Linked DNA regions of Candidatus Chlorohelix allophototropha. The protein of the gene in region 2 interacts with the protein of the main gene of each other region in a pairwise test. Links are inferred from orthologs where the notes say so. Each region holds a gene or a part of one and is shown on either strand. Other genes may lie near its edges. The genes, in order: OZ401_RS18665 and recA.

The links.
Region 1: the proteins of recA (region 2) and OZ401_RS18665 interact in binary tests that used the Bacillus subtilis proteins (3 or more experiments, as listed by UniProt). The link is inferred for Candidatus Chlorohelix allophototropha from one-to-one orthologs.

Annotation. Positions count from the first base shown.
Region 1 is NZ_CP128400.1:1,397,842-1,409,699, forward strand. Bases 5,960-8,882 are described here. They hold OZ401_RS18665 (YveK family protein), read right to left. Parts: upstream 7,835-8,882; coding sequence 7,085-7,834; downstream 5,960-7,084. Other genes in these bases: OZ401_RS18655 (DMT family transporter), read right to left, coding at 5,960-6,115; OZ401_RS18660 (CpsD/CapB family tyrosine-protein kinase), read right to left, coding at 6,352-7,062; OZ401_RS18670 (YveK family protein), read right to left, coding at 7,846-8,622; OZ401_RS18675 (glycosyltransferase), read right to left, coding at 8,636-8,882. In the rest of the region: proS (proline--tRNA ligase), read right to left, coding at 1-746; OZ401_RS18635 (hypothetical protein), read right to left, coding at 888-1,331; OZ401_RS18640 (histidine kinase), read left to right, coding at 1,503-3,602; OZ401_RS18645 (response regulator), read left to right, coding at 3,618-4,277; OZ401_RS18650 (GNAT family N-acetyltransferase), read left to right, coding at 4,341-5,177; more of OZ401_RS18655, read right to left, coding at 5,174-5,959; more of OZ401_RS18675, read right to left, coding at 8,883-9,820; OZ401_RS18680 (undecaprenyl-phosphate glucose phosphotransferase), read right to left, coding at 9,827-11,521; OZ401_RS18685 (DUF3536 domain-containing protein), read left to right, coding at 11,624-11,858. UniProt on the Bacillus subtilis protein: Required for YwqD kinase activity. May bring YwqD and its substrates into contact. Probably involved in the regulation of capsular polysaccharide biosynthesis.
Region 2 is NZ_CP128399.1:1,606,460-1,618,373, reverse strand. The notes cover bases 645-3,623. They hold recA (recombinase RecA), read right to left. Parts: upstream 2,713-3,623; coding sequence 1,576-2,712; downstream 645-1,575. Other genes in these bases: OZ401_RS06830 (GGDEF domain-containing response regulator), read right to left, coding at 2,853-3,623; OZ401_RS06840 (regulatory protein RecX), read right to left, coding at 757-1,497; OZ401_RS06845 (hypothetical protein), read right to left, coding at 645-739. In the rest of the region: OZ401_RS06850 (hypothetical protein), read left to right, coding at 1-487; more of OZ401_RS06845, read right to left, coding at 533-644; more of OZ401_RS06830, read right to left, coding at 3,624-3,674; OZ401_RS06825 (DMT family transporter), read right to left, coding at 3,778-4,713; OZ401_RS06820 (ABC transporter ATP-binding protein), read right to left, coding at 4,703-6,256; OZ401_RS06815 (class I SAM-dependent methyltransferase), read right to left, coding at 6,340-7,242; OZ401_RS06810 (helix-turn-helix domain-containing protein), read right to left, coding at 7,405-7,806; OZ401_RS06805 (acetate uptake transporter), read left to right, coding at 8,424-9,041; OZ401_RS06800 (DMT family transporter), read left to right, coding at 9,177-10,055; OZ401_RS06795 (RiPP maturation radical SAM C-methyltransferase), read left to right, coding at 10,144-11,914. UniProt on the Bacillus subtilis protein: Multifunctional protein involved in homologous recombination, DNA repair and competence.

The DNA.
Region 1 (11,858 bases), on a different replicon or contig from region 2:
AGATACTGGATGTCAAAGCTTTTGGCGAAATTCTGACCGAGATTATGGCTCGTTCCCGACTGTAACGCCTTGCCATCGCCCATCATCGCTTCGATGGAGTAAGTGCGGAGTGCGCCTGCGAATTTTTCGTTCTCGCTTTTGCGCCCGGTAAAGACCGGAATAGCAGCATCTTCTTCAGCGAAAGAGCGATATACATCCAGCATCATGCGAGTGCGTTCTTCGGCTTCTTCGAGGCTGCGGTGGGCAGTGTGCCCTTCTTGCCACAGGAACTCAGCGGTACGCAAGAATAATTTAGTGCGTTTTTCCCAACGTACTACGTTATTCCAAAGGTTAATCAAGATGGGCAAATCGCGATAGCTTTGTACCCACTTGGCATAGCTGTAGCCGATGATAGTTTCACTGGTAGGGCGCACGGCAAGGGGTTCTTCCAGTTCTTCTCCGCCACCTCGTGTAACCCATGCTACTTCAGGAGCAAAGCCTTCTACGTGTTCGGCTTCGCGCTCAAGGAAGCTCTTGGGGATGAACAGTGGGAAATAAGCGTTGACCACATCGGTCTCTTTAAACCGAGTGTCTAGCGTGTGCTGAATATTTTCCCAAAGGGCGTAACCATAAGGGCGTATAATCATACAGCCGCGTACAGGCGCGTAATCGGCGAGTTGCGCCTTAATTACCAGTTCGTTATACCACTCGCTGAAATCGTCTTCTTTATCAGCTAATTCCTCGACGTACTTTTCCTCGTTAGCCATACCGTCCTTCTTCAAGAAATGCGAAATTTTGACAAAAGATTTTATTGCACAAGGCAAATTATACTATAAGAGCGGCTTTTCAGCCGCCCTAGGATACCTGCTACAGGTTGTGAAATTTGAATCCACCCGGTGCGGCGAGAATTAATAATCGCTATCGGGTGGTGGGTCGAACGCGCCTGCCCATGAATATCCAAGAAAAATGTAAATTACGCCTACTACCACCGAGAAGCTCAAAAGCAGGGCATTGCCTAAATCCATACCGCCGTTTATAAGCAAAAATGCTGCTCTGACTACGGGTATAACCACTAGCGCTACTCCGGTAATAAAACATACAAAGCCGTAAATTTTACGGATGCCGTCTTCGTCATCGGCATTTTCGCTGGTTAGTTCGCGGATAGTGCTGATACCGATACCAACTATAATAATCAAAACACTAAAAACAGCCAGCCCGAAGTTTATATTTGCTCCGCCCGCCAGCGCAAAGAACTCCCCCAAAGTAGTCATCGCCAGACCAAGAAAGAAAGTGAAAAAATCGAAAATTGTGACCATTGCAGCACTATTGGCTTTTGGCGTTTGCTTAGCCACCCGGGTTCTCCTTTCCATAACTACAGTCGTTTGAATTCATTTTAACATAATATTTTAACTGTTGTATAGGTCAAAGGAAATTAGTATAATATTTAGCGTTATATAACCTTCATTTATATCTTCACTGTAGTAGCTAAGCAGCCGTTGAACTCAAAATGAACAGGTTGTAGCATGCCCGATTCGCTGGATAGGAACAAACTCAATATTGGCAACCAGCCACAAGTAGCGGCTGCCCATTCTGGAACTGAAGAGCTGTACAAGCAATCTTCTCAGGGTGGTGTTTTCCCGCTGCGAAATAGTTTAGGTGGGCGGATTCTTGCCGGGTTCTTGGCTATGGCTTTCATGGGTCTCGTGGTTGCTCTTGCTGCCATTCTTTATACCAGCCAATCGGGGAGCAGCCTGAGTACTCAGGAAGAACTTGACCAACAGGTTACAGACTCGGTATTACGTTTGGAACTGGCAGTAGAGCGCCAGTTTAACGCCGCACGTGGTGTGCTTCTTAGCCTTGATCCGGCTGATACGGATAAGGAATTTTCTGAAGCTACCAAGATTTATGAAGATGCCAATGCTCAGCTAAATAAAGCCTTTGAATCGCTTTCTCTAACTCAACGTAGCGCCAGCCAGACCCAAGAATTGTACGATAAGTTTTCTACCACAATTAATCAGATTCGCGCTATAAACCTTGAAGATTTCAAAACTACTGCTATTCGCACCTATGAAAGGGTGGCGCGCGAACAAAAGAATAACCTGATTACCGCCATCAATAACGACCTTAGCTTATATCGTGAAGAAATTGCTCGTAAAATCCAAGCGGCACGTGATCAGGGTACTTTGATTACCATATTATCTTTGGTTCTGGTGTTGATGACCACTCTCGGCGGCATTATAGTAGCAGCTTTGATTACTCGCAGCATAACGCGCCCTCTTCGTGAGCTTGCCTCTGTGGCTGATGCCATCCACAAAGATAATTATGATGTCTCTGTTCCTCAATCGCGAGGCAATGACGAAGTTGCCAGCCTTGCCGGGGCAATGGGTCGCATGGCGGAAAATTTAAGAATCTCCCGCAATCGTCTGCAATCTTCCTTAAATGAGACTCGCCGCCGCAACCGCGAATTAACTGCTGTCAACCGTGTAATGGCTTCTATTAGTGCCTCTCTCGACCTCGATCAGGTACTTAATGACGCAATGGAAGAACTTATTTCGGTGTCGGAAATGGAGCGTTGTGCGGTCTTTCTAGTTTCGCCTGATAGCCAGATTTTGCGATTAGTGTTGCATCGCGCCCAATCAGATCAGTCGTTGAATATTTTCAACAAAGGGTTGAAGGTGGGCGAATATATGACCGGGCAAGTTGCCGAATCCGGCGAAGTAATTTACCTAAATGATAATGTGCTTGAAGACTCGCGAGTTCATCCAGATATACAAACACAAAGCTATATCAGGAGCTATTTGGGTATCCCTCTTACCAGTAGTAGTGGCGTAGTGGGCGTAATTGCTATGACCAGCGATTTCCGAAAAAACTTCACCGATAATGATATAGTTCTATATAAAGCCATCGGTAGCCAGATTGGTATTGCAGTAGAAAATGCCCAACTATATTCACAAGCGCAACTGGTAGCTGCATTAGAGGAACGCAACCGTTTGGCGCGCGACCTGCACGACTCGGTTACTCAGACTCTTTTCAGCATTACTCTTACTGCCGAATCGGCGCGGGCAATGCTTATTAAAAAACCTGAGAGAGTTGAGGCGCAACTCGATCGTTTGCAGGTTATGGCACGAGGGGCGTTGGCGGAAATGCGCGCTTTAATTTTTCAATTACGCCCTGCTGCTTTGGAAGAACAGGGCTTGATTACAGCCCTTCAAAAACATATTGAGTCGGTCAAGGTAAAGGAACATCTGGATATTGAATTTGATGTATTCGGAGAACGACGACTTTCTAATGAGCATGAACAAACCCTTTATCGCATTACTCAGGAAGCCTTGAATAATATTATGAAACATGCTCAGGCAAGCAAGGTTCTTATTAAACTGACAATAGATGACCAGCAAGCCGAGTTAGCTATACACGATAACGGAGTAGGTTTTAGCCCACAGGAAGTAGTTAACAGTGGTAGCACAGAACGAAAATCTCTAGGTATGACCAGTATGCGGGAAAGAGCGGAATTAGCCGGTGGTGCGTTACATGTAGAAAGTAAACCCGGTGAAGGTACTAAAATAAGAGTAATTTTGCCTTTGTTGGTAGCGCCGCGTCCGGTTGGCTTAGGAATATATTAAAGGAGCTTATAAGAAATGGCTACGGATGGCAACGAATCGGTTAAAGTTTTGATTGTTGATGATCATGCGGTTGTACGCCAAGGTCTTATAACTTTTCTTGAGTTGCAAGACGAAATTGAAGTGGTGGGCGAAGCCAGCAACGGCAAGGAAGCTCTTCAAAAAGTCAAAGAATTGCATCCTGATGTAGTTCTGATGGATTTAGTTATGCCTGTTATGGATGGTCTGACTGCTATCAAAGAAATTAAGTTGATGCGCCCTGAAACCGAAGTCATTGCACTTACCAGCTTTGCCGATGACGAGAAAGTGTTCACTGCTATTCGTAGCGGCGCTACCGGCTATTTGCTAAAAGATGTACAGCCCCAAGATTTGGTGAAAGCGGTGCTGGCTGCCGAACGTGGCGAAGTCCAATTGCATCCTGAAGTTGCCAAGAAACTCATGCATGAGGTGTTAGCTCCTCCTAAGGAAGCGGATGCGATTGAAGAGTTGACCGAACGTGAGCGTGAAGTTCTCGGCTTATTAGGCAAAGGAATGAGCAATAAGGAAATTGCCCGTGACCTCTCGGTAAGCGAGAAAACGGTAAAAGCTCATGTGAGTAGTATTCTCAATAAATTGAACTTACCGGGCAGAACGCACGCCGCATTATATGCTGTAAAGCGTGGAATTGCTGCAAATTAACGAATATCTCTAGGTGGTGTTGAACCTTTATTTTATAGAAACCAATTATCGGAGTGGTTATAGATGCAAATAAACGAGTTGGAGGTGGGACAATTCGAGAGTTATGAAATGGAGTCCTACTCAGTATTTTTCCAATCTATTGGTCCGTCTATGATGGATTTGGGGTTGAACATTATTATCAGCAACGGTCTATTCCAATTTGCCAGCACCGAAGCTCCGAATGTTAGCTTTTTGAACCGCGTACTTGGTTTAGGACTAAGCAAACCCGCTTCTAGCGATGACATAGACCGAATAGTTAAACGCGCTTATGCTCTGAAGGTTTCCTGTACTATTTATGTGATTGAAAACCATTCAAAGCCGACCAACTTATCAACTTTGCTTAAAGAGCGCGGTTTTACTTCTAAAGCTCGTAGCAGTGTTCTTGCTTATATTCCCGGTAGTCTCCCCCCGTTAGCAGAGAATCATTCCGTAGAGGCTCAAATACGGCTGGTAACTCCTGAACAACGTGAAGAATTTGCACAAGTGGTATGTGAAGGGTTTGAATTGAGAGGCGGTTTCCGCAGAACTTGGGAGGCAGTCAGTAGGGCAAGTGTTGGGCATCCCCAGCAAATTTGCTACTTGGCATATATTCATGACCAACTCGCAGGGGGCGCAACTCTATTTTTAAGTAAAGACGGCAATTATGCCGGGCTTTATTCCGCCAGTACCCTACCGGATTTTCGGCAGCATGGTGTACAGAGTGCGCTCTTGCGGGCTATGCTTGAAGAAGCCTTGCGGCGCGGCAGACAAATAATTACCGCTCAAACCCCTTACGGTGGAAGCTCGGAGCATAACCTCCACCGACTCGGTTTAGAAACAGCCTATGTACGCGAAAGTTATTTCCTGCCTTCTCGTCGTTAACTTTTTCTAATTGAGAGAATCCATACACTTACTACCAGCATTATTGTTCCAGCAAGTGTCAAGAGACTAACGCTTTCACCCAGCAACAACCATGCCAGAAAAGCTGCCACTCCCGGTTCTAACAAAGTAACGATTGAAGCGGCGGTGGCAGTGGCACGTCTGAGCGCTTGCATAAAAATTATGTAGGCTACTCCGGTTGGTATCAGTCCCAAGTATGCCGCCATCATCCAAACTCCCGGCGCTAGGTTTAGCTTTAAATTCCCCGTGAGCAAAGCCCCCCCTAGCAACAGAATCGCCGCAAACGTAAACGATAGAGCCATTGTTTGGCTGTTGCCGGACTTTGTGTGACGTGTTGCTAGTTTGGACAAGATAGTAATACTTGAGTACGATAGCCCTGCTCCTAAAGCCAGCAACGCTCCAAGTAGATACTCCGGTTTGAGAAAATCACCACTGTTACTACTACCGCCTAGGGTTAGCAAGCCCGTTCCTGCCAGCGCCAGTCCAAGCGCTAGGATAACCGAACCCGTCAACTTCTCTTTAAAAATCGGTATCGAGAGTAACGCGACTATTACCGGTGCGCTACATAACGCCACTACTACTACCAGAGTTACGCTGGAGAGGGGAATAGCCATAAAGTAAAAAAGCTGGTAACTTGCCATTGCGATTCCCAGCGCGGCGAACAGCGGTAAATCGCGCAATCTAGCTTTGAACGGGTTGCGTCGGGTGGTGAAAAAGGCTACTCCCAATAGAAAGGGAGCAGAAAAAGCCAGCCTCAAAAAGCCGATTGTTAGCGCGGGTGTGCTTTCTATCCGATTGAGCAGTGCCGAGGAAACCCCGACTGTTCCCCAAATCCCTGCTGCCATCACCAGAAGCACAATTCCACCGCTTCTCTTTTTTTCCTGTTGCTTTGTGAGTATTAATTCTTCTGAGCCAATCATATATTAACCTCCGGTTTTACACGGTGAATCATAATCTAATTAACTTTACATAAAGTGAAAAACAAGGAGGCAAAATCCAAAAACAAGCTACTTGGCAATTATGCCTATAGCTGAATTGAGGGAATAATTGGGGGTATGCCTCTCCTGCTTACTGCGCTACAGCGCGGCAGGGAGGTGGGGATGCGCTTAATGAAAGGAAATTCAACAGGTTCATTCTATTTAGTTCAATCCTATAATTAATAACTGTAGCGGTTTGCGCCGCTTTTCACCTCGTTCAGCACCACGCCTACAATATTGGCGCGCACTTTTTCGAGTTGTTCTTTCGCTTCTTTAGCATCATCCCGCTTGGTTTTATTGGCTTTTAACGTTAACAGCACTCCATCCAAACGAGTGGATAATACTGCTGCATCGGTTACTGCCAAAAGGGGAGGCGAGTCAAAGAAAAGATAATCAGCTTCTCCGCGAAGTTGCTCGATTATTTCGCGCATCAGGTTACTGCCAAGAATCTCGGCAGGATTTGGAGCTTGCAACCCGGCTGGTAGCAACCGCAAATTTGGCACGCCGGTTTCCAGGATCGGGAATTTGATTGAACCAATCCCTGAACCGTTCTTTGAAGACGAGGCAAACCCGCCCGCTTCAAGAATGACATTTGATAGACCGGGTTCTTGCTCTAATCCGAAAAGAATATGGAGACTCGGACGGCGCAGATCACAATCTATCATTAAAACTTTATTTCCGGCTTGGGCAAAGGACACCGCTAGATTTGCTAGTGTTTCAGATTTGCCCTCATCAGGGCGCGCGCTGGTGATAAGCAAGGCGCGTAATTGGCGATCAAGCCCGCTGAATTGAATATTGGTGCGTAAGTCTTTGTATGCTTCGGCGGCAGGTGAACGCGGATCTGCCAATGTCACCAATTTCTCTATACCCCCTATACTGGAATTGCTCATGCTAGGTTAAAAAATCCTTCCGTTAATCGCGTTTGCTGCCTGCTTTGATCGGTCTTGAATTGTTCGCAGCGGCATCGGTGTTAATAGTTGAATTGTAAGAGGAATCATTTCTTGTACCTTTCCAAATCGGTACACTTCCCAACACCGTCAATCCGGTCAAACGCTTTAACTCTTCTTCGCTCTTAATAGTATCGTCAAAAAACTCAACAGCAAAAATAAATATCAAACCAATGACAAGTCCTAATGCTGCTCCTGCGGCGGTGTTAAGGTTGGTACGCGGTCCGTTAGGCTTATCAGGTACTGCGGCAGGACTGGTTAATTTAATATAGGTCTGCTGATCTTGGTTATATCCGGCAATTTTTTGCTCGTTTTCATCCACCAGAATCTGACCGGAGGTGTTGGCAATAGCGGCGGCACGTTTTGCATCCGTATCATCTACGGTAATTACAAAGGTATATTCGGCTGGTCGCGCCTGTACTTTGATTTTGCCTCTGATTTCGTCAATTGGAAGATCAAATTTGCCCCGCTCATTAATGGCAGAAGCAAACTCAACCGAGTCGAAACGGGCAGGGTAGCCATTTATCTGCTCTTTTAGTGAAGCCCACAGGTTATTATCCGGTTTGCCCACATCACCTTGCAATTTGGCGATAGCCTGATAGGTTTTTGGCTGGCTGAGGCTATATCCAAAAGCTACTCCTGCCGCTACCATTGCTACCAGCAATGCCAGCCACCATCTTTTTTTCAGGACGTTTATATAATCCTTGAGTTGCATAACACCCTTTGTTACCGCCGCGCCGATATTTGCTCTGGCTCGGAGCTACTAGGATTATAATTACCACCATTGCTATTATTTTGTCCGAAAGGTAATAGCGATTTTGCAGGGATGACCCCAATTATGGGTAAACCCAGCGCTTCCTTGAAATCTTCAGGAGTTCTCAGCCTGTTATCAAGATACGCCAGCAAGAAAGCTAACCCTACTCCCAAAATGAGACCCACTATGAGCCGGATACTGGATACAAGTAGGTTGCGCCCACTGTTAAATACCGCACTGGTCGGGAAATCAATCAAATTAGCTGAAAACTGCGTATTATCACCATGTGCAATATATTTACCGGCGTTTTGCACAATCGTATCAGCCAGCGCTTTGGATATTACCAACGCCTTATCTTCGGTGTCAGTATGCACCGTGAAGGTAATCTCGCGGTGTTTACGCTCTACATCGAAATTGCCCTTGAGTTCTTCCGGGGATAGCGGGTATTTGGTGCTTTTCAGCTTTTCCACTGCGTCGTTTAAAAAGACGCTGCCTTTTACAATCATTACATAGTCATCTAGCACATATTCAGACGAGATAAACTGGTAATAATTGAAATAGTCCTGAAAACCTTTGTTGGTTTGGTCAGGTGGAGGGTCGTTGCGCCCGGCATTGACCTCAAAAGCTGCTTGGTAATTGGAGGCAGTGGATTTGTACTGGATATAAGCTAACGCTCCGCCCGCAACGGTAAAGAGCAGCACTATCCACCAATATCTAAAAAGGATTCGCCCGTATTTTCTGAGTTCCATTCCCTGTTACCTGTTACTGCGCCGTTTGCTCTTTGATATTGGGCATTTCAGCCGTATCACTCAAAGGGCGTATCGCCAAAATTTTTTTTTGCTGTGCTGCTTTGAATTCGCGTACACAAAAGTCAATTTGTTCGTGGAAATGTTTGATAAAGATTTCACGGCTAAAAGTTTCCGCGTGCTTGCGAATTATATGTGAGTCGAATTGGGCGCTCATTTGCTCAAAACGCTGTACTGTTTCCATTAGAGATTGGGGAGACTGTTCATCAAAGAACATTCCGGTTAGCCCCTCGATGTTTACTTCGGCGGGTCCGTTCTGCTTGATGGCGATTACCGGCGCACCTGCTGCCATAGCCTCAACCTGAGTAATCCCGAAATCTTCCGCGCCGGTTTGGATGAAGGCTTTACATTGACCGAATAATTCATACAATTCTTCGTCCGATACATAGCCTAAAAACTCAATATTTGAGCCGCCCAAATCCTTCAAATTTTTCAAATCGCGTCCGGTTCCCACAATTTTCAAGGGCAATCCCAGTTCCCGAAACGCTTTTACCCCAACATCCAAACGTTTATAGGGCATTAGGCGCGATGCCATCAAATAAAAATCTTCACGCGGACCATAATTGCAGGGGATTTGCTCAACCTCTACCGGGGGATTTATCACTACTGCCTCACGTCCCCAGTATTCTTTGATACGCCCTGCGATGGTTTGCGAATTTGCCACATAGAAGTGTGGTCGGGCGGCGCTAGATATGTCCCACAGTCTAACAAATTCCATTACCAAAGGCAACCCGATTTTAGCCAGCCGACTCATGTTTTCTCTGCGGGCGTAATCTTGGGTATCCCAAGCAAAGCGCATTGGGGCGTGGCAATAGCAGATGTGCAGGGTATTGGGAGGAGTAACTATTCCCTTCGCCCATGCGCTGCTACTACTGATAACCACATCGTAGTCTTTCAAATCAAAATGCTCAAAAGCAAAGGAGTAAGCCAGCAAATATATCTGATGGCGTTTGAGAACACCCGGAAATCGTTGCATAAAAGAGGTATATATTTTATGACCCGGAAACTTTCCTTCCATCAATCTCTTATCATAAATGGAAGTGTAGATTGGGGCTTCTGGAAACATATCGGCTATTGCTTCCAGCACTCGCTCGGCTCCTCCATATTGGTTCAGGTAATCGTGTACAAGTGCAACTTTCATTGATTCCTAGTATGCTCCCTCCCCCTTAAGAACCGCCGGGATTGTGCGAATCAGGATTTTAAAATCTAGCCAGAGCGACCAGTTCTCAGCATAGTATATATCTAATTTCACCATATCGTCGAACGAGAGTTTGCTTCGCCCGCTTATCTGCCATAAACCAGTTAGCCCGCATGCCACTTCAAGGCGGCGATAGTGCCATTCCTCATACTGTTCCACTTCTCGATCAATTGGTGGGCGTGGTCCAACGAAGCTCATTTGCCCGAACAGGATATTAAAAAGCTGAGGTAATTCATCAAGGCTGGTGCGACGCAAGAATTTCCCCAATCTGGTACGGCGAGGGTCATTGGCAATTTTAAAAGTAGGTCCGCCGGTTTCATTGAGATGGGTCAGGTTATTCAGTTGCTGATCTGAGCCTACCTTCATTGATCTGAACTTAAAGAAGGTAAAGGTTTTACCGTGTTTGCCTACTCTGGTCTGTTTGTAGATAATCGGTCCTTTAGAATCCAGTTTGATAAGCAAGGCGATCAATAATAAGAACGGGGAGAGGATTATTAGCGTGGTGAGTGCTAAGGTAATATCCATCGCCCGTTTTAAAACATAATTCCAACCAGTTAGATTAGTACCCTTGAATCCAATCAGTGGTACGCCATTAATCTCGGTGAAATTCAACGAGTCGAGGCGCATCTCAAAAATATCGGGTATCAGGTTAAAATCAACATCGCTTTCTCTACATATATTTATTATATCGTTGATAGTGGTATGGTGCGTTGCGGGTAGGGCGATAATAACTTCGTCAATTTTATGCGAAGATAAAAGTGCACTCAAGTTATCAAAAGTACCTAGGCAAGATACCGGTTGCCCATCCAAATAGCGTGGTGGTAAAATCCACTCCGAAAAGCGGGTTTCATCATCAACGTAACCAGCCAGCCGATAGCGATGATCTGGGTTGGCTACTACTGCATCCATCAGACGTGAGGCGGCATCTGTCGCTCCTACTACCAGTAACCTACGTACGCCAATTCCACGATGCCACAGTGAGCGTCTTATCCTCTTAACTACGATGCGTTCTATTGCCAGCGTTAAAATGGTTGTAGGGATTAGAAAAACAAACATGAGACGGCTAAAAGCCAGTGGACGGCTGATGAAAACCAGCACCATCATACTGGCAACTGCGATTAGAGTAGAACTGAGGATAGTGCCGAGTTCGTCAAGAAATGAGAGCACCTGTTTTCGGCGATAGAAACCTTTGAAATGGAGAGTGACTAACAAAACGAAGGTGTAGGCTAACTCAATTGGAATATAATTGGTGAAGGGAACTTGATATTCTTCAAGAACTTCAACCCCAATCTGTAAAACATAGCGCACGAAATAAGCCAGCCCAAATGCCAGCAAAATTAGTAAAGAATCCATTACCAGCCGCAGGGCGTAAAACAGGCGTTCCCGACTTGCTGTCGATTTGTTCTGGTTCTGGTTTAGCGTGGCGTGTTTTGAATTCAAAATCTGGAAAGAGCCTGAAATATCAAACTGGCATTTCGGGGCTTCATCGTCCTTATCGGCGGGATGCCCGAATTTAAAAGGTTTGATTTCGTTGTTCATTTCTGAAAGCTTCTCAAACTCCAGAGTCGCAGAGGTGTTTCCTCTTTCTCTGAACAAGGTTTCTTGGTCAGAGCTAAAGGGTTTATTCTGTTCAACTGAACTCAACTAATAATTACCTCCAGCAATTCCATAAGCGGGTGAGCAGCCCGAATTTATGCTATTATAGCATAGACACAATCAAATTTTAAAATTATGGAGACCTCATTCTTGACTGGTAAAGTCGAAAGTTCCAGTGTACAAATCTGCATACACGGTCACTTTTACCAACCGCCTAGGGAAAACCCCTTCACCGGGCTTATTCCGCCTGAGCCGGGCGCTGAACCTTACGCTAATTTTAACGATAAGATTACAGCAGAGTGTTATAGCCCTAATGCCAAGTTGAATAATTACCGCAATATCAGTTTTAACTTTGGACCTACGCTGGCGGCTTGGCTCGAAAAAA
Region 2 (11,914 bases):
TTACGCTACCCCAACCATGTATTCAACGTTACCGCAAGCTACAAACCTGAATAGCCTAGAACACATTGATAAAGCAATAGCGCGGCGCTTGAACCGATGTACAAATCCTGAGCAAGTTATTTATGAATTGGCGAAAGCAACCAGCCTGTTGCTAAAAGCGCGGTCTGCCTTCGCTATTCTCGCCTTAGCTGAGCAAAAACCGTGCCTTGCTTCCTATCCAGAGGCGCATTTCTCGGAAGGGCATATCCTGAAACTATTGGAATTTACCCGCGATACAGGACTTGAAATACCGGGTGGTTATGAGCAACCGGGCAGAAAAAATACCCCCCAACTTTTATTTGCGCCGGTGCGGATTAATGAGGTAATAGTTGCCGGACTCGGTATGTACGATAAGTTGGGCGGTTTCACTAACAGCGATAATGAAACACTCATTTATCTGGCGGGGGTTGCCGGACAATGGCTTGAAAAGCTCTTTCGCACTCGTTAAGCTTCCTGAAGGATAGTTTGCCTGCTTTTTACAAGCGGGCATATTTTAGGATACGGCTACAAAGCCGTTATCCTCACACCAGATCGCAAACGCTTCTTCGGCGCTTTCCGCTTCGATTACCGCCCGGTCTTTCTCGCCGTTAGAAATTTCCCACGCTACCTGAAAAATCGTACCTTCGCTGGTAACGATCACCACCGCTTCATCCTTACTACCATCTTCGTAAACACACATAGCTGTAAAGGTTTTCTTCATTGTTCCGCTTCCTTCTATTACTCCAAATCCTCGCCCGGAGACTCTTCTTTAAGTTCTTTCCAAGCTTCCCGTACTACCTCATTGATTATCGAAAAGTTATAACCACGCCGTGCCAGAAAGCCGCCCATTTTGCGGTAAAAGCCTGCCCAATCTTCGCCAGCCAAGCTATGTGCCTTGCGCCGCGCCAGTTCTAGAGCCTGCTGCTCCTCCAACGTGCGCTCTTCGCCATCCTCGCTTTCTTGCGGAGTAGCCAGTACAGCATTGACTGCTTCATCAATCTGTTCCTCTTTTACCCCCTTAGCCGATAACTCGCGCTTGATTAACAAGCTTCCGCGCGGCGCATAACTAGTGCGGCTTTGCACCCACATACGCGCAAACTCTTCATCATCCAGATATTTTAGCTCTTTCAAACGAGCCAATACGCGCGAAACGGTGGAAGTAGCGATATCGGGGTAAGCACGCTTAAGTTTGTTGCGGATTTCCGCCTCGGTATGAGCGCGGCGGGAAAGCATATTTAACGCTGCCGACAATGCCCGATGGTAAAGATCGGCGCTTTGTAGTTCTGCCACCGCTTCAGCGTCCAGATATTTCCCGGCGATAAGGCGCTGCTCTGCCGCCAATATAGCGGTTAGGCTAAAGGCATATTGCCCATCCAGAAATATATTGACTCGCTCATGGTCGGTTTTCTGGGTATCAACCGAAGTGATAATACCACTCCCGTGAAACTGTGGTTGTGGCGGTTTATTTGATCTGAACATGTATTTCCGGCTTTATAAAATAAATCGGGTTTCAAGCTACAAGCTGTTGAAGCCCGTAGCCTAAAACCCAAAGGCAGTTTAAAATTCGAGGTCTTCGGCTTCATCTTCCGGTTCAGGCTCAATAACCGCTACACCATAGCCATTACCCGAAGGCAAAGCACGGTCAGGGTTAGATTGCTGCCGAATCTGGCTTTCTATCTCTTCCGCTACATCAGGGTTTTGCTTGAGATATTCTTTGGCATTTTCACGACCTTGCCCAAGACGAGCATCGCCAAGATAGAAGAAAGCCCCACTCTTGCGGATAATGTTCATTTGGACACCGACATCAATCAAATCGCCTTCTTTGCTGATACCAGTCCCAAACATAATATCAAATTCAGCTTTGCGGAAAGGAGGCGCAACCTTGTTTTTTACTACCTTAACCCGCACGTGGTTTCCGGTTTCTTCCTGTCCATTCTTAATCGCTTCCACCTTGCGAATATCCAAGCGCACCGAAGCATAGAATTTGAGAGCATTACCGCCGGTAGTGGTTTCGGGATTGCCAAACATCACCCCGATTTTGCTACGTAATTGGTTGATAAAGATAAGGCAGGTGCTGCTTTTACTGACGGCAGCCGTCAATTTGCGCAGTGCTTGCGACATCAAACGTGCCTGCAAACCGACATGCGAATCGCCCATGTCGCCTTCAATTTCGGCGCGAGGAGTAAGCGCAGCCACACTATCAATCACTACCACATCAATTGCGCCACTACGTACCAAGGTTTCGGCAATTTCCAACGCTTGCTCACCCGTGTCCGGTTGAGAAATATAGAGGTTGTCAAGGTCAACACCACAGTTACCGGCATAAATCGGGTCAACCGCATGTTCTACGTCTATATATGCGCCAATTCCACCCGTTTTTTGAGCTTCGGCAACAATGTGATAAGCTAGCGTAGTTTTACCAGAAGATTCAGGACCGTAAATTTCGATGATACGTCCGCGCGGTATTCCACCTACACCTAGCGCAATATCCAGCGAAATTGAGCCGGAAGAAATAGCCTCAACCGCCATTTTTGCGCTAGCATCGCCCATTTTCATAATTGAGCCTTTACCAAAGGCTCGCTCTATTTGAGTTATGGCAGTATCGATAGCTTTATCGCGCTCGCGATCTGTCCCTTTTTCAGTAACTGTTTTTTCTTCCTTCTCTACCGAGTTTTTAGAGCTACCTTTAGCCATATTTTTCTCGCTTTTTCACTTTCTGCCGGTTAAGGCTTTTTATTTGACACGGTTCAACCTGAATATGCATCAAATCGGAAGATTTGTTCTATTATTACATCAGGATTTTAGCCCATTTGTGCCAATTAGTCAATTGTTCTTTAATCTCCGCCGTTGTCCACTATATCGAAAGAGAGAGACATCAGGGGTAATTTTAAACTTAAACCGGCATGATTAACATAAGAGAAATAGCCGTTTTTCCGGTCAGCAGAATTGAAAAAATCGTCTGCAATTTCCTTGAACAGCTTTTCAGCACGTTTGATAATAGCATCGGTATGGTTTGGGGTTGTGATTATTACAAAGTCATCGCGCCCGGCGTAACCTACGAAAGCATCCTTGTTACCTTTATCGTCCACTGCTTGCTTCAAAATGCCGGCAATTTTCCGCAGGACTTGATCGCCTTTCTGAAAAGAATAAACTTCATTGTAAGAAGTGAAGTTTTCAATATCAGCATAGATGATTGACCAAGGTTTATTTGATTTTGTGTGCTTCTGAATAGCCATTTGCACCGCACGACTTCCCGGAAGCCCGGTTAGCTTAGAAAAATCCGTTTGGTTGGCATGATGCAACTGGGCGCGCACCCGAATCAACAATTCATCCGGGTTAAAAGGCTTGGTAATGTAATCATCCGCACCAGTTTCATAACCAGAACTACGGTCGTGAGTAGCGCTACGGGCGGTTACCATGATTATTGGTATATGGCTATACTGAGCTTCGCGCTGCATAAAACGACTGACATCATAGCCACTCATCCCGGGAAGCATTAAATCAAGTAAAACGAGGTCGGGTGGGTCAGTTTGAATAGAGGTAAGTGCATCTTCGCCACTATAGGCTTTATTTACCTCATAGCCTTCCGCTACAAGGGTTGCCTCCACCATATCGGTTATAAAAGGCTCGTCGTCAACAACCAGAATTTTAGTCATGGGAATGTTCTCTCATTCTATGATTTGCAGGTTTTCCTTGAAGATAAAACAGTGTCCCATCAGTCCCTAATATTATAAATTAAATCGCCCGGTTTGCAATACACTATATCAGAACTACCAACACCCCTAAAAGAGTAACTAAGGCTCCAAATAGCGAACTAATGGATGGAACCTGACCGTAGAATGCCCAAGCAAAAAATACCCCCAACGTTACTTCTTGTGTCGCAATTACATTCACATAGGTAGCATTCAAGCGGCGCAACCCGGCATTGTAAAGCGTATGACCTAAGCCTAACGGCACAATCCCTAGCCCTAGCAGCGCCAGCGCCGGTCCCCACGAGTATAACTTAAACCCCTCTCCTAATGAAAAACTGAGCAAAGCCGCCGGAAACATCCATAGCATGGCAAAACCGTACAACCCAAAAGCGTAGGATAAGAGCGAATAGTTATTCCTTTCACGCCTACCCGCAATTGAGTATAAACCATAGGCAACTGCCGAAGCCAGCGCCATCGAATCTCCTAGCAGCATTTCAGGCGTTAGCTTTGGCTCAAACCCCGCAAGTATCCCCACTCCCAACGCTGCTATAGCCACCCCCCCCCAACGCCGTTTACTGATATGTTCCTTCAGGAAAATGGCTGAGAAAATTGCCACAAAAGCGGGCGAAGTATAAACCAGTGTTAGTGTATGCGCAGCAGTGGTAAAGCTCAAGCTAGCAATATAAAGTACAAAATGTGCGGCGGTTATCAGCCCGTAAAGCGCGAAACGTGGCAGACTTTTCCGCTTGATTCCCAGTGGCTCATGCGTAATTTTGAGCAGAGTAAAAATAAACAGAGTAGCGATAATAAGTCGCCAGAAGGATTTCTCCACCGGGGGAACAGGATTGGCATATAATACCATCACTGCGCTGGTTCCAAAGAACCCAACCGCTACCAGCGAATAGATTAATCCAAGCCGCTTTTCTTTCTGGGCTTCGCCATGCTGCGCTACCTCTTGGACAAGCGCCTCCGTTTCATGCGCCACGGCTATTTTAGACCGCACCTGCCGTTGTTCCCGCACCCGCCATCAGCAAGCCGAGTTCCTCGCGAGTTACCTTATCCGCCTCAACAATTGCTACAACACGTCCTTTGTACATCACGGCGATGCGGTCAGAAAGAGACATAACCTCGTCCAATTCGCTGCTGACCAATAACACTGCCACCCCCGCATCGCGCTGTTCCACCAAGCCATTATGGATAAATTCGATTGAGCCGACATCCAAGCCACGAGTAGGCTGTACCGCAATCATCAACTTATTCTTGCGACTGAATTCACGCCCTACCACGCATTTCTGCTGATTGCCCCCGCTAAGTGAGCCACTGGGAGTTTGTACCGTAGGAGTACGCACATCAAACCGTTTCACCAACTCTAGCGCGTATTCATCTACCTTTTTTTCATTGATAGTTAGTCCGTTTGAGAAAGGTTCGCGATAATACGAACTCAGCACCATGTTGTAATCCACGCCAAACGAAAGCACCATTGCGAAACGTTGCCGATCTTGCGGTATATAGCCCACGCCTGCTTCCGTAATTTTGCGAGTGCTAGAATGTAGCAAATCCATACCGTTTAGAGTTGCGCTTCCTCCGGTGGCATGTCGCAGATGAGTCAGCACTTCCACCAATTCAATTTGACCGTTCCCCTCAACTCCGGCTACTCCCAATATTTCACCAGTTCTAACACTAAGGCTTGCACCTTGCAAAATTGCCACGCCGCGATCATCCAGCGCTTTCACATCATGCACCACCAGCACTTCTTCACCGGGATGTGAGGGACCTTTATTAACCTGTAATACCACTTCGCGCCCAACCATCAAAGAAGCTAAACTGGCTTCAGTCGCTTTGGAAAGATCATCCACGCTACCCACCACCTTGCCGCCCCGTAATACCACTACCCGGTCAGCTATTTGCAATACCTCTCTAAGTTTGTGGCTGATAAAGATAACCGATTTGCCCTGCGCGGTGAAATTGCGAATAATGTTTGCCAGATCATCCGCTTCCTGCGGAGTAAGCACCGAAGTGGGTTCATCAAGAATAAGGATATTGGCATTGCGGTAAAAAGCCTTGACAATCTCAACCCGTTGTTGCATCCCTACCGTCAGATCGCCTACCAACACATTAGGGTCTAAAGCTAAGCCGTAGCGGGCGCTCAACTCAGAAATATTTTTAGAAGCCGTCTTGAGGTCTAAACGCCCGCCCCCTTTGGCTATTTCGTTGCCCAGTATAATATTCTCGGTGACGGTGAGGGTGGGAACTAACATAAAATGCTGATGTACCATGCCGATTCCGGCGCGAATTGCCTCGTTAGGTCCACTGAATTTTAGCGGTTTGCCGTTCAGTAATACTTCCCCTTCATCAGGGTGGTATAGCCCGTACAGAATATTCATCAGAGTGGATTTGCCCGCTCCATTTTCACCCAGAAAAGCCAGAACCTCGCCCCGCTGTAGTCTGAAATTTATATTATCATTTGCCAAAACGCCCGGAAAGCGTTTGGTAATTCCGCGCACTTCAAGTACAGGGGCTTCTCCACTTTGATCAAGCTGAGCCAATTATAATCCTCACAATCAGGTAAAAAATTTCGGCGAACTTGCAGATATTTTAGCAGAACTACTGCTACCCGTCTAACATTAAATTACCGACTTCGCTTTTTCAGCACGTACAACTTTTGTAGACCATAATCGCCAATTTGGGGAAGAAGTGCGCTGACGCGATGCAAGAAGCCACGATAATTACGTTGCCCATTGCGCACAAAGAAGGGGTAAATTGCCCAAGTAAGCACATAGTAGGTACTGCTAAAATGTTTGATGCGTTTAACTTCGAAATAAGGCTCTATAAAACGTAGAATTTCCGGCTCATCCAGATAACAGTTATGCCAGAGTGGGGACATCGCTTCCAGACCTAATTTCTGGCGCAATCTATTTAGTTTCTCAGAGCTTTGTACTGTAACTTCTGAGACCATGAAAAGTCCGCCCGGTTTTAACACCCGGTGCGCTTCTAAAATCGCCGCCTTTTGATAAATCGGGCTACCTAGATTGATTAAGGTGCGTTTGGTATAAACCTTATCAAAAGTATTATCGGCAAAATCCAATTTCAGGAAATTGTTTACCTTGAAAAAAGCCGCCCCTTTAATATGCCCTGCCCGACTGAGGTTTACATTGGCATGTTCAATCATACTGGGCGCATAATCAATGCCGGTAATCCGAATCTGGCGCATCCGTGCCAGTTGCAAGGTAGTATAGCCATTGGCGCATCCGGCATCCAGCACCGTATCGTCATCATTGATATAGCGCGCCAGTACCAAACCTTCACGTTGCAGCATTGTCTCATCTACCCAACTTGCGCTTGGGGACAAGCCATACTTGCGACCACGCTGTTCCCAGTGATGGCGAATCGGTTCCAGATCGCGCGGCAAGTCGGTTAACCGATTACTTACATTACCGCTATCGGCGCTGGGATGCCTGCTGGGAGTATGACGTACAAAACTGGCATTTATTTCGTTTTTTTCAACGTGGGTAGGAACTTCTTCAGAACTCATGCTTAACTTCCCGCAGCAAAACTGAAATTGCTGTACTCGCTTCAACGTAATTCTGCATGGCAGCACGCTTTGATGTGGATAATTATAACAGATTTACAACTTAAGAAAAGGTTAAATAGCTGTCAGATTATATATATTTTCTGACCGTCTATATGCCCTATATCAGGATTTGTTTTCTTCCATCAAATGGCGTAAGACATCTTTAAGAAGGTTTAAATCACGGCGCGGCAAATTATTGATGCGGTCTGGAAGCAGATACACCCGCAGTTCAGGGTCATTGATTTCCGGACGACTAGTATTGTTATTAGTGGTACGATGACCCGCCATCTCCAACAACGCATCTTCACTCAACCCAAAGTAAATGGCTATCTTCCGCAGTGTTGCGGGGTCAGGATGACGGTATCCGCGCACAATATTACCTAGAGTAGCTTCGCCAAGCCCTGCTGCAAGGCTTGCGGCTCTTAAGGATATATTGCGTTCGCGGCAGAGGCGGTCTAGATAAAGAGCAAGAGGAGATTGGCTATTTCTCTTCCCGTAAGAATCATCTTTAGGTTTTCTTCCCACACAAATCTCCAAAGTAGCTATATGTCAGGTGAATTGATAGTACAAAGAGCATTTCCTAAAGTTTAGCAGAATTCGAGGCGTTTGTAAATTTCGTTCAATACCTTTTTACTCTACTATACCCTGTATTGAATGGTACTAATTAGAATTTTAGAGGTGAAATTAATAGCTGTAATAGAATCCACAAATGTAGGTAGATAGCTAAACTTTAACAGCTTTGCGCTATTTCCAGTCCTCACAAATTTGTGCTTTCAAAAATGCAAGTCGGTTAGAATCAAAACGATAAGTTGTGAATAATAGGGTGCGTGCAAGCATAATAGCCCAAATAATTTGAAAAGAAAGGTGTGCCTGTACAAATCGAGCTTCGAAGTATTCTCGAACGAATATTTTGCAAATTTGTTTTGTTTGTGATAAAATTTACAAACTTAAGTCTTCAGTAACCTTACGAAATATCTTGAGATCCGCCTGAATCAGTTTTTCCAGGAGCCTTCATCAAGAATCGGGATTTTTTGCAACGGGATTTTGCCCCGGCTTATTAGAGTTTGCCTTGCCACCGTTTCGACGGAGAACAGTTTTGATAATCAAGATCAGTTGAATTCAGAGAGGAGCTATTATATTTTATGCTTACGAGTATGGAAAAACCCCAAACCCAATCCAGCCCTATTGTAATTGAAAGCCCAATTGCCGACCCCGGTCCGTTGGGATTGGCAGCATTTGCCGTCACCACCTTCATTTTAAGCCTGAACAACGCCAAAATTACCGCCCCAGAGTTAGCACAATTATTTGTACCGCTGGCTCTATTCTACGGCGGGTTGACACAATTGCTGGCGGGTATGTGGGAATTTAAGAAGAATAACACCTTTGGCGCAACCGCTTTTTCGACCTATGGCGCGTTCTGGTTGGCGTTGGGTGCATTAAAAGTTATGGAAAACCTAAAGATAGTAACCTACGGCTCGTCCGGCAAAACCGGCGTGGGCGTATTCCTAATCGCTTTTGCTATCTTTACCCTCTACATGTGGGTAGCAACTTTCCGCATTAACTGGGCGCTGTTCACCGTGTTCACCTTGCTAGAGATAGCTTTCGTGCTGCTCATTCTCGCCGACCTCGGCTTTATTACCAGTGAGGCGGGCGGTTACGTAGGGCTGGCAACAGCGGCGGGCGCATGGTATGTATCAGCAGCAGGTGTACTAAACCCGCTGTACAAGCGCATTCTCTTACCCCTAGGTCCACGCAATTAGCCATCCTCAAGGATACTATCAGGCAAGGGGTTTAAGCCCCTTGCTTTTGTAATTTCCACAGCAATCCGGTGTGCTATAATAACCAAGTTCTTTCTTCATGTGCGCTTAAAATTCGTCAACCGGAGTTACCACCAATTGAAATTCCCGGATTTCCTGAGACTAATCCTGCTTGCTGCTATCTGGGGTGCTTCTTACATCTTTCTCAGAATCGCTTCACCAGTACTCGCCCCTGCCTTTCTGATTGAGCTTCGGGTTGGGTTAGCGGGTATTGCGCTGGTTCTATACGCGCTAGTAGCACGTAAGCATTTCAAGAGCGATGGCAGAATTCTTCCCTTTTTTATCGTAGGTGCGCTCAATTCCGCCATCCCTTTCACCCTAATCTCCACCGCCACAATTCATTTGACCGCCTCTTATGGCGCAGTCATCAACTCCACCACTCCACTATTTACTGCATTGGTGGCAGCAATCTGGCTGAAAGACTCTTTATCTTGGCGTAGGGGCGCAGGGCTTTTGATGGGATTAATTGGGGTAGTAGTGTTGGTAGGGCTTAGCCCCTTACCGCTTAGCGGGGAAGTGATCCTCTCAATTGTGTTTGCGCTGGTTGCAAGCCTTTGCTTCGGGATTTCCGGCGTTTACATCAAGTTGGCTTTAAGAAATACTACCTCACTAACGCTTGCCACTTGGCAACAGCTAACGGCGAGTCTGCTGCTGCTTCCGCTGGCAGCCACCGGAGTGCCTGCCACCTTTCCCTCATGGGAAGTAGTGGTGAGCGTGTTAGGGCTGGCGTTTCTCTCCACCTCAATAGGGTATCTGCTTTTCTTCCGGCTCATCCAAAGCGTCGGTCCGACTCGCACCAGCACCGTCACCTTTCTAGTACCGGTTTTTAGCATCGTATGGGGTATGCTCTTCCTAAACGAATCGGTGAGTCTTGGCATGCTACTTGGCTTTGGGATAGTGCTGGCAAGCGTAGTGCTGGTAACAGAACTGAAATTCCGGCAACCGAAATCTTTATGAGGCTGCCAGATAATATTTTTCTGGCAAAGTTGGCTTAAACCTTTCAAACCAATCGCATTTTCTTTGTAGAATCTGTTCAGGAGGTTATATGAACCAAGATTTCACTCAAATTGAAGATAACGTTGTAGAATCGGCAGAAAGCAAAAAGCTCTCAGTAGCGTTGGTAACCATGCCTTTTGCACAGTTTAAAAGACCTTCGCTGCAAATCGGCTTGCTAAAGTCAATTGCAGAAGCACACGGCTTTCCAACCACCACCTTTCATTTAAACCTAGACTTCGCCAAACAAATCGGTTTAGAGCCTTATTACTGTCTCAGTCAAACCATCATCCCCGTATTGGGAGAGTGGTTGTTTTCACTTGCCGCATTTGGGGATGCCAGCCCTGACCAGAATGACACTTTCCCCGAAATATATTCAGCCATTGTTGGCGCAGTAACCGCGGAAGCAAACATAACGGTGGAGCGGTTGGTGGAAATTCGGCGCATAGAAGCCCCCCTCTATATCGAGAAGTTGGTTGAAAATATAGCTTGGCATAATTTCCAAGTGGTCGGCTTTACCACCACTTTTCAACAAAACTGTGCCTCCTTTGCCCTCGCGCGCGCCCTAAAAAGTCGCTACCCTAACATCACCCTGATTTTTGGAGGGGCGAATTTTGAAGGGGAAATGGGCATTGAACTAGTACGTGCCCTAGACTTTATAGATTATGCCGTGATAGGAGAGGGAGATAAAGCATTCCCAGAATTTTTACAGGCATTGCAGGAAGGCAAAGACCCGGCAAACATTCCAAGTGTGGTCTGCAAACGCAACGGGCAAATTACCACTCCTAGAAACCGCCCCCTTCTACGGGAACTAGATGAGTTGCCCACCCCCGATTTTACCGAGTATTTTGAACGCGCCCATGCCCTTGAATTGCTCACCGATAAATTTTTGGGCGAGATTTCGCTACCGTTTGAAAGTTCGCGGGGATGTTGGTGGGGGCATAAGCGCCATTGCTCCTTCTGCGGGTTAAATGGAATGGGAATTGATTATCGCAAGAAATCTATTGATCGGGTGCTGGAAGAATTATCTGAGTTATCCGGTTACCCCCATTTCTGTTTGGGAGCAACCGACAGTATCCTAGATTACAAGGAAGCTGACACATACCTGAGCCGACTTGCTGCATTGCCTACCAAATTTAATTTATTTTATGAGGTAAAAGCCAATCAATCAAGGGGTCAAATCAAAAAATTTAAGGATGCGGGTATAAATCAAATCCAACCCGGAATCGAATCCCTTAACAGCCATGTGCTGCAACTGATGAGGAAAGGGATTACCGGAATCCAGAATGTAAACACGCTGCGTTGGGCGAAATACTACCGGATACATGTGGCATGGCAAATTATCTGGGGCTTCCCCGGAGAGACGGAGGAAGATTACCGGCAGCAAGCTGCGCTGATGTCAAAGCTGTTTCATTTAGAACCGCCTACAATAGCAACCCGGATGTGGCTGCAGCGTTTTAGCCCCAGTTACACTGAACGGGAGAATTTCCCAACCCGATTCATGCGCCCGGATGCCAGTTATGCATTGGCTTATCCCGAAACCATAGACCTGAACCGGATAGCTTACTTTTTTGATTACGAGTTTGAGCAATCCCTTCCCTTAAAAGCCTATGAGGAATTAAACAATCAGGTGGAACAGTGGAATACAGCTTGGCAAAATCCGCAGGAATTGCCCAGTTTGCGGTTTCGCATAAACTCTGGGGAGTTGCAAATTTTTGACAGGCGAGACCGCTCCAACCCAATTGAGTATAATTTTGATGAGTCCTATGCCCTGCTATATCATGCATGCAGCGAAAAGCCCCATTCTTCTCTAGCCTTGAAAA